2 regions of the Paenibacillus sp. FSL H7-0942 genome follow, and region 2 is predicted to be linked to the other one. Evidence: predicted binding sites of a transcription regulator. Region 2 holds the regulator's gene; the other holds the start of a gene.
The links. The regulator LexA, encoded in region 2, represses DNA repair genes until DNA is damaged. The targets are predictions, from matches to a motif close to CGAACATATGTTCG.
Positions count from the first base shown of each region.

Region 1: a site for LexA is predicted at 2,007-2,020, ahead of recA (recombinase RecA). Genes of this name have one in related genera too.

Region 1 is NZ_CP150279.1:2,592,219-2,597,083, forward strand. Features, by position in the region: gene pgsA (CDP-diacylglycerol--glycerol-3-phosphate 3-phosphatidyltransferase) at 1-483, shown strand, start outside; gene MHI48_RS11730 (competence/damage-inducible protein A) at 591-1,847, shown strand; gene recA (recombinase RecA) at 2,090-3,154, shown strand; gene MHI48_RS11740 (regulatory protein RecX) at 3,437-4,174, shown strand; gene rny (ribonuclease Y) at 4,485-4,865, shown strand, end outside.
Region 2 is NZ_CP150279.1:4,054,286-4,059,150, reverse strand. Features, by position in the region: partial or broken gene MHI48_RS18045 (IS3 family transposase) at 1-368, shown strand, start outside; gene MHI48_RS18040 (hypothetical protein) at 508-783, opposite strand; gene MHI48_RS18035 (aldehyde dehydrogenase) at 1,514-2,815, shown strand; gene lexA (transcriptional repressor LexA) at 2,921-3,547, opposite strand; gene MHI48_RS18025 (LysM peptidoglycan-binding domain-containing protein) at 3,844-4,221, shown strand; gene MHI48_RS18020 (DUF896 domain-containing protein) at 4,317-4,526, shown strand; gene MHI48_RS18015 (hypothetical protein) at 4,652-4,865, shown strand, end outside.

The DNA.
Region 1 (4,865 bases), 1.5 Mb from region 2:
GGAAGCTTGTCGCTTCCGTATAATCAACTGATTGCTGCTGTTATTTTTATCATCGCCGCAAGCACAGATGGAATTGACGGATACCTTGCGCGGAAAAATAACATGGTTACCAATCTGGGGAAACTGCTCGATCCACTCGCAGACAAGTTGCTGGTTACTGCAGTTTTGATCTCGCTTGTGGAGATGGGCAAGCTGGATTCCTGGATTGCAGTTGTGATTATTAGTCGTGAATTCGCAGTTACCGGCTTGCGTCAAATTGCTTTGCTGGATGGGTCGGTTGTTGCCGCCAGTGCTTGGGGCAAGCTGAAGACTGTAGTGCAGATTGTGGCGATTGTGCTGTTGCTGTTGAACAATTTCCCGTTTTCATACACGGGTATTCACGTTGATATTATCGCGGTATGGGCAGCAGCGCTTATTACCATCTGGTCGGGTATCGATTACTTTATCAAAAACAAAAACCTGCTTCATTTAACAAAAGCATAATGGTTTGTTCTTAAATGGGTAATCATGAAGGAAGCATTGGGTCAGGGGCAATAGGAAATTATCCTATTGCCCTTTGATCACTCACCACGTGTACAGGAGGATGCTCAATGAAGGCAGAAATCATTGCAGTTGGCACAGAGCTACTGCTTGGACAAATCGTCAATACCAATGCCAGATACCTATCCCGTGAATTGGCTGCGATGGGGATCGATGTATATTTCCAAACGGTGGTTGGGGATAACCTGAACCGACTTAGTGAAGCTATTCGTATTGCGCAGAGCCGTGCAGACGTTATTTTATTTTCCGGTGGCATCGGACCTACACAAGATGATCTGACCAAGGATGCGCTCGCAGCTGTTCTTAACCGGAACCTGCATACAGATCGAATGGCAATGGACAAAATTGAGAGCTTTTTCAGAGATCGTAATGTGGATATGACAGAGAATAACCGACGTCAGGCGATCGTTATTGATGGCGGAACACCTCTGGCCAATGAAACGGGCCTTGCGGCAGGAAATGCGATTTCTGACAATGACAAATATTATGTTGTGATGCCTGGACCACCTAAAGAGTTGATTCCAATGTTTGAACAGGAAGTCAAACCTTGGCTGTTCCAGCATGTACTCACAGAAGAGATGCCGATCTATTCCCGAATGCTCAAATTCGCAGGTATTGGTGAATCTGCTCTGGAAGATCGACTTCTGGATCTGATTGACGCGCAGACAGACCCTACGATTGCTCCTTACGCGAGCGAAGGCGAAGTTACGGTACGTGTCTCCACAAAGGCTGCGAGTGAGGGAGAGGCGAAGCTGAAGCTGGATGCGATGGAGGTTCAGATTCGGGAACGTTTGACAGAACATCTCTACGCGAACGAGGATGTGCCTATAGAGTACACGATTGTAACTATGATGTCTGACATGGGGCTGACGCTCAGCGCTGCTGAGAGCTGTACAGGAGGGCTTGTCATGCAGAGTCTGACCTCTGTACCCGGAAGTGCATCAATGCTCAAAGGTGGTATTGTTTGTTACTCCAATGAAATTAAAGAAAAGCTGCTGAATGTGCCTCATGATTATCTGGAGGGTGAAGATGCACCTGGGGCGGTAAGTCCTGAGGTTGCAAAAGTGCTTGCTGAGCAGATCCGCATGATTGGCGATGCTGATTTTGGCTTGGCTGTTACCGGTGTAGCTGGACCGGGATATTCGGAACGCAAGCCACCCGGACTTGTCTTCATCGCTCTTGCAGAACGTGGAAAAGAGACGGAAATCCATGAGCTGCGTATTAATGGTAATCGCGAGACGGTTCGCATTCGTTCAGCCAAAGCAATTCTATATCGCTTATGGCAAAAACTTGTGGCGATGGATTGATTAGTTAATAGCTTCGATTGCATTTACAGTTCCAAGCAAGTATAATTAAGGAAGACGGAAGAACCGTAGAATTAGGCTTTACAGCCTTGTTTACGGTTCTTTTTTCTGTTTAATGGAAAGTTTCCTTGAGGAAGAGGCGCCTCGGCCTTTACAAAAAAACGAATGTATGTTCGAAAAAAAGCTTGGCAAACGTGTTAAAACAAGGTATCATTATCTTATAAACAGTAAAGGGTGTGAGCTTATTGTCAGACCGTCGTGCCGCGCTTGATATGGCGCTCCGTCAAATAGAGAAGCAATTTGGTAAAGGATCCATCATGAAACTGGGTGAGTCCACTCATATGAATGTGGAAATTATTCCCAGTGGTTCCTTGGCTTTGGATATTGCATTAGGAACAGGCGGCTTGCCTAAAGGCCGTATTGTTGAAATATATGGACCTGAATCCTCTGGTAAAACAACCGTAGCATTGCATGCTATCGCTGAAGTACAAAGAGCGGGTGGACAAGCTGCATTTATCGATGCCGAGCATGCTCTTGACCCACAGTACGCAAGTAAACTTGGTGTTAATATTGATGAATTGCTTCTGTCTCAGCCAGATACGGGTGAGCAAGGGCTGGAAATTGCAGAAGCTCTTGTACGCAGTGGTGCAGTAGATATCGTCGTTATTGACTCTGTAGCCGCATTGGTTCCAAAAGCAGAGATTGAAGGCGAAATGGGCGATTCACACGTTGGTTTGCAAGCGCGTTTGATGTCTCAGGCGCTGCGTAAACTGTCTGGTGCAATCAGCAAATCCAAAACAATCGCAATCTTCATTAACCAGCTTCGTGAGAAAGTCGGCGTTATGTTTGGTAACCCGGAAACAACACCTGGTGGTCGTGCTCTGAAGTTTTATTCCACAGTACGTCTGGATGTGCGTCGTATTGAGAGTATCAAATCAGGCAATGACATGATTGGTAACCGTACTCGTATTAAAGTTGTGAAAAACAAAGTGGCACCTCCGTTTAAACAAGCGGAAGTAGATATCATGTATGGCGAGGGTATCTCGAGAGAAGGCAGTATCATTGACATTGGTACAGAGCTGGACATCGTTAATAAAAGTGGTGCATGGTATTCCTACGAAGGCGAGCGTTTAGGACAAGGTCGTGAGAACGCAAAGCAGTTCATGAAAGAGCATAAAGATATTGCTGACATCATTGAACAAAAAATTCGTGTAGCCAGTAATTTGGTTACTGCAGTCCCTGCGCCAACGAGTGAAGAGCAACAAAAAGAAGCAGCAGAAGAACAAGAACTGTTTGAAATCAACGAGTAATCTCTCAAAACCTCCCTTGTAGGGAGGACTCTGAGGGTGTTCCCCACTGGACTCCGTAAACTTATCTGATTGAGCTTGGATCAATCTGGATAATGGATTGTAGTGGGAGTACTCGTGCTGTCTAACAGCCCCTGTCCCAATGGACAGGGGCTGTTAGCACGCTAACTGTGGAGTAAAGGCCGGGCAGAGTTCCCGGTCTTTTGTATTATTGGTGTTCTTTGTCTTATGTGAAGGTGTGTTTGGCGTAGTCAGAATGAAAATGTTATGAAAGGGGAGACCAGAATGGATCAACATGACGAGGATTTATATGAAGAAGCAGAACAGGATGGCCTATCCCAATTTCCGGACAACGAAGAACTTATTATTACACGTGTAGAACGAACGAAGAGCAGGCAAGCTCGTTATCGAATCACTTTTGGCATCCACTCCATTACGGTTCTTGAAGATGTGATGATTAAATACAGGATGACTCAAGGTAATACGTTTATGAAGAAGGATCTGGAAGATATCATTCTAGCTGACGAGCGACAGCGGACGTATGCACAGTCTCTGCGCTTTTTGGAGCATAAACCGCGCACACGCCATGAATTAAGTCAGAAACTTCGTCAGAAGGAGTTTGCTGCACCTTTGATTGAAGAGGCGCTGGATCGGCTTGAGCGGGAGAACCTGGTGGATGACGATCTATTTGCGAAGGAATGGACAAGACAGCGTATGGAGGGCAAGCGGAAGGGAAAACTGTGGATAAGGCAAGAGCTGCGTCAAAAGGGCATTGCCAATGATCTCATTGTTGAGGCACTAGAAGGGATTAGTACAGATGCGGAATTTGAGACTGCTTTGAGTGCCGGACGAAAAAAATGGAATCAGGTCAAAGGGGACGTCAAAGAGAAGAAAAATAAAACGCTTCCCTTCCTAATGAGACGTGGTTTTTCAATGGATATGGTGCGCCGGGTCGTGAATTGTTTAATTGAAGAAGATGAGGCTGGGGACCCTGAAGATGACGAAGCGTTGTTATGGGATTAGCAGACTAGAGTCTCTATACTGCATTCTCTTGACAATTTCTTTCGTCAAATACTAAAATGGACATGAGTCTGTAAGAAATGGACAACCCTTTTTCCTTCCAAAAAAGCGGTTTCGGTTTCTTAAGATTTATACCATTCTTAATTATGGGTTCGCTGGAAACAGTGAATAGTACGTGGAAACATGTACATGTGAAATGAAAATCGGCGGGGGATCGCCGTGAGTATTCGTTATTCCCAAACATATGTAAGGTTTGAAAACTGCAAATTAACCCAAGGAATGCCTTGGAGGAACCAACGAGGAGGTGAACAGTATGGAACCTGCAATCATGATCGCTCTCGTTGTGGCCGCGCTAATCATTGGGTTCGGAGTAGGGTATTTTATTCGCAAATCTCTTGCAGAGGCTAAAATCTCTAGTGCGGAACAAGCTGCCGTACAAATCGTGGAGAACGCGAAGAAAGAGGCAGAGGCACTGAAGAAAGAAACGGTGCTGGAAGCGAAGGATGAAATCCATCGCATTCGTGCTGAAGCTGAAAAAGACACTCGTGAACGTCGGAATGAAATTCAACGACAAGAAAGACGATTGTTGCAAAAAGAAGAGTCGCTGGATAAAAAATTGGAATCACTCGAACGTAAAGAAGAGCAAGTGGCTAACAAAGAGAAACGAATTGATGAGACTCAGCAGCAGATCGAA
Region 2 (4,865 bases):
CGTTAAGTATAGGAATTGCGCTAAACACGCTTCGTAAATTACAGAAGCATCGCCATTTAACCAAAGATGCGTTGATCCATTCTGATCAAGGCTTTCATTATACGAAACCACAATTCCAATCCGTAGTGAAGAAAATGGGATTAAGACAATCCATGTCACGTCGAGGCAATTGTTGGGATAATGCTCCCCAAGAATCGTTCTTTGGGCATTTTAAGGATGAAACGAATATCAAAGATTGCGAAACATTAGAAGAAGTAAAACGAGAAATTAAGAGTTATATGACGTACTACAATCATTATCGAGGGCAATGGAATTTGAAAAAGCTGCCGCCTGTAAAATACAGACAGCAGCTTCAACAAGTTGCCTAGTTTTTTTTCAAAATGTCCTTTACAAAGGGTACACTTTAGAATTCAGAAGCCTTCTTTTAGTATTGTTATATTTAATATACGTGAATTTTATTGTGATGACAAAATTACTCCATTTTCGTTACGTAACCTTCATAGTTCCTTAATATAATCCGTTTGAGTAGGTAGTAGATGCTAGATTGAGTACTCCATACCAAACTCCATCAGCATAAGTATATGTCTTTGGAACATACTTCGCATCTCCATACTTATTGTTAGCATCTGAATATCTCACATATTTTTGCGTCGCCTGAATCGTAACACTTTGTGCAGTTACAGAACCTTGAACAGAAGATGAGGCAGAAGCAAGTGATGCTGGAACAGCAATACTTGCTACTATAGCAGTGAGCGCTCCAATTGTGGCTAGTTTCTTTTTCATGTAAATACCTCCTAAATTTTTTTGAATGAATTATAAAACTTTACTTTCTAAAAATACCATATAATTCTATGTAAAATTATGATATATATTACATTGTGATTTGTATTTCACCCCCTACAGATCTACTAACGTAACTTCCAAAAATTCCTCCAACTGATTAAATAGTATATCCAATCTAAACAGATTTGGACGATCATGAAATGCAGCGGATGAGTGAGATACTAGATGACTTTTTTTAATAGAAGTAGTACAAGTTGATTTGATATTATTTAACCCTTTCTTCGAAGACAGCTCTCAGGAGTAGTTGTTGGATTAAAATCTGCTCGTTGTGAAGTTGTGACCGGGAATGGATAAATCATCTGAAAGCAAATTGCCAAAACATGTCCCCTGATTCTTCTTCACTTGCCCACGTAACATTTTTGTGTTTATCTGTGACCAAGGCTTACCTTTATAACAAACATATTCGTTCGTCGATTTAGATAATCGCAAAACTCACTTTTCATTAATATTAAACTGTCTGAAGCAAAAGATTTAAATCAAACTTCCTTTTAATTCTGATAGCCATGAAATAGAAAGGAATACTAGCATTCACTCATTTAAAATTCCAACCATCGTTCAAATACATACAAATGGATGTTTCATTTGTATGTTGAAAGTTTCATATAGAAGAGGTATACTTTAATTAAATTTTAAACAATTTAATTTTAAATAATTAATTGGAGATGTTAATATGGATCAGGCAAAACAACTTGTGACAGAACAACGTACATTTTTTTATACAGGACAAACTAAAAATATCGAGTATCGGATTAATGCACTTCAACAGCTTAGAAAGGGAATTGAAAAGTATCAGCAACGGATTCAAGATGCACTTCGGGCAGATTTGAACAAATCAGAGGCGGAAGCTTACGGTTCCGAGATTCGCATTGTTCTGGGTGAACTGGATTTTGCATTAGAACACCTGCAGGAATGGGCTGTACCAAAACAAGTCCCAACCAATTCGGCTATGCCGGATGGGGTGAGTACCATTTACCCTGAACCATACGGAGTGGCTCTTATTATTGCACCTTGGAACTATCCTTTCCAACTGGCCTTTGGTCCACTGATTGGAGCAATTGCAGCCGGTAACTGTGCAGTTATCAAGCCTTCTGAATTAACACCAGCCGTATCTCGTCTGACGTATGATCTGATTCAGGAGATCTTCCCTCAGGAGTATATTGCGGTTATGGAAGGGGAAGTCGAGGCTAGCACAGCATTGTTGAAAGAGAAGTTTGATTATATTTTCTTCACAGGCAGTACGGGGGTTGGTCGCATTGTTATGAAGGCAGCAGCGGAGCATTTAACTCCTGTAACCCTGGAGCTAGGGGGCAAGAGTCCTGCTATTGTCCACAGTGATGCAGATCTGAAGCTGGTGGCCCAGCGTATTGTTCGTGGAAAGTTCCTGAATGCAGGGCAAACTTGCGTTGCTCCGGATTACTTGCTTGTGCATGAACAAGTTCATGATGAATTGATCAATCTGATTGGCGCAGAGATCAAAGATAAATTTGGGGACGATGTGTTACAGAACTCTGATTTCCCGCATATTGTCAACGCGCGTAATTTTGATCGGTTGTCGAAATTCCTCACAGATGGCAAAACACTAATTGGTGGGCGTTCTGTACGTGAGCAGTTGCTTATTGAGCCGACGGTAATTGGTGATGTGAACTGGGAATCAGCTGTCATGCAAGAAGAGATCTTCGGTCCGATTCTTCCTGTATTTACGTACAGTGACCTGAATCCTATGCTGGATGAGATTGTTCGCCGGCCAAAACCATTGGCGCTATATCTCTTCACACAGGATGAGCAGCTGCAGGATCAGGTTCTGAATCAAGTATCCTTCGGTGGGGGATGTATTAATGACACACTTTCTCATATGACTTCACACTACCTCCCGTTTGGTGGTGTAGGAGAGAGCGGTATGGGCTCATATCACGGACAACAGAGCTTTGATGTGTTCTCGCATCACAAGAGTGTTCTGAAACGCAGTGAATAATTAGCCGCTAAAATAACATAAACATGAAAAAAAGAGGTTGTCCTGTTGATCAGGATAACCTCTTTCGTATTTCATTACATCTAGTTTTGTTACTCAAGTTAAATATTAATGAATATCTCGGAAAAGGCCAATGACTTTACCCAGAATACTAACATGTTTCAAACGTAAAGGTTCGAAGGTCGCATTCTCCGGTTGAAGGCGAATATGATCTTTCTCTTTATAGAACGTTTTCACTGTAGCTTCATCGTCTTCAGTCATTGCAACGACGATATCACCGTTATCAGCAGTTTGCTGTTGACGGACAATAACGTAATCTCCGTTAACGATTCCAGCTTCCACCATGCTATCTCCGACTACCGAAAGCATAAACACTTTCTGTTCGCCTACATAATGTGTAGGAAGAGGGAAGTAGTCTTCAATGTTCTCGGTTGCAGTGATTGGAACCCCTGCTGTAACCTTACCAACAACAGGAATACGTGCAACGCTATGAGCAAATTGATGAGAATGCTCAGATTCTTCTTGGCTCAAAAGCTCAATGGCTCTTGGCTTGGTAGGGTCGCGTCGGATCAAACCTTTTTTCTCCAAACGATCCAAATGTCCATGTACTGTTGAGCTGGAAGCCAGTCCAACCGCTTCACCAATTTCCCGTACGGAAGGAGGATACCCCTTCAACCGGACTTCATTTCGTATAAACTCCAGAATAGCCTGCTGCCTGCTGGATATCTTCGACATACCGTATCAACCCCATTTTAGTAACGTTTGGGAAAATTATAACATAGAACCTCCGTTCGTACAAACATAAGTTCTAAATAAAATAGCATTAAATCAGTGTTTTTTAACTTATAGAACAGAAATTGTCCAAAAGTCAGAGCATAATACTGCAAATGTTTTGTAAAAGGACTTGAAATAAGATATTTCTCCTTCAAAAAAGAAGCGAACAATTGTTCTAAAAATCTATTGAACAAAACAAGTGTTCGTGTTATATTGATTCCAACAGATAGGAACAAACGTTTGGAGGCGGGTATTTAATGAGATATTCTACTTATCAAAGCATTTATGAACCAATGAATTCGGAACTGGTGAAGTCTAACATAGGGAACTACAAGAAGGTTTTAGCGCGTTTCAAGATTTCTTCATGGATGTTAAAGGTAGTCATTACCTCTATGATTATATTTATTGGATGCAGCACCGTTTTAACTGTATTTGCCGGCAATGAGAATGCTGTTCTGCCTGGAGGAAAGATAGCTGTTTCACAAGGGGAAACATTATGGAGTATTTCTTTGGAACATAAACCGACGAATATGGATACACGTATATATATAGAAGCAATTAAGAAAGTGAATCAACTTCATACAACTTCCATCCAAGTGGGACAAGTACTAGCTCTACCGCAATTTGCAGAATAAAATGCACATCAATGAGTGTTAGCGCGTGTCAGCTTGACAAGCAGCCTTTATAATGGCAAAGTTAATATGACTTTGTATTTTTGGAGGGGACAAGCTTGGATATAGATAGTCTGGTAGCACGCATTAACGAATTGGCTCGTAAGCAAAAGTCCACTGGATTGTCGGAGGAAGAGCTTGCTGAACGTGCCGAGCTAAGAGAGATTTATTTGAGTAATATTCGCAGCAATTTCAGACAACAACTGGATACCATTGAGATTGTTGATGATGAGAATGACAAAGGCCACCAAGGCAAACTCAAACACTAACGAAACCTAATGATATCATTATGATATTTAGGTTTCTTCCTGTTATTTTGAGTGTGCAATTTATAGGGGGAAATGTTGGTTTGCAATTATGTAAGCCGATACAAAGACACATAAGGGGGATTCTCATGTCGCGTTCGTTCGAGAGAACGGTTAAGAAAAATTCCAAGCAGTTAAATCAGCAACGCAAAAAAAGTGGTCAACCAATCACAGGTACACCAGGTGAAGAAGTCTTTAAGGGACGCAGTCTTTTGTTCCCTATATTTTTGATTGGTCTCGCCTTTTTGTATCTGTTTATGAGCACGTTCCTTGTGCAAGCTCCAATGACAACTTGGGACTGGG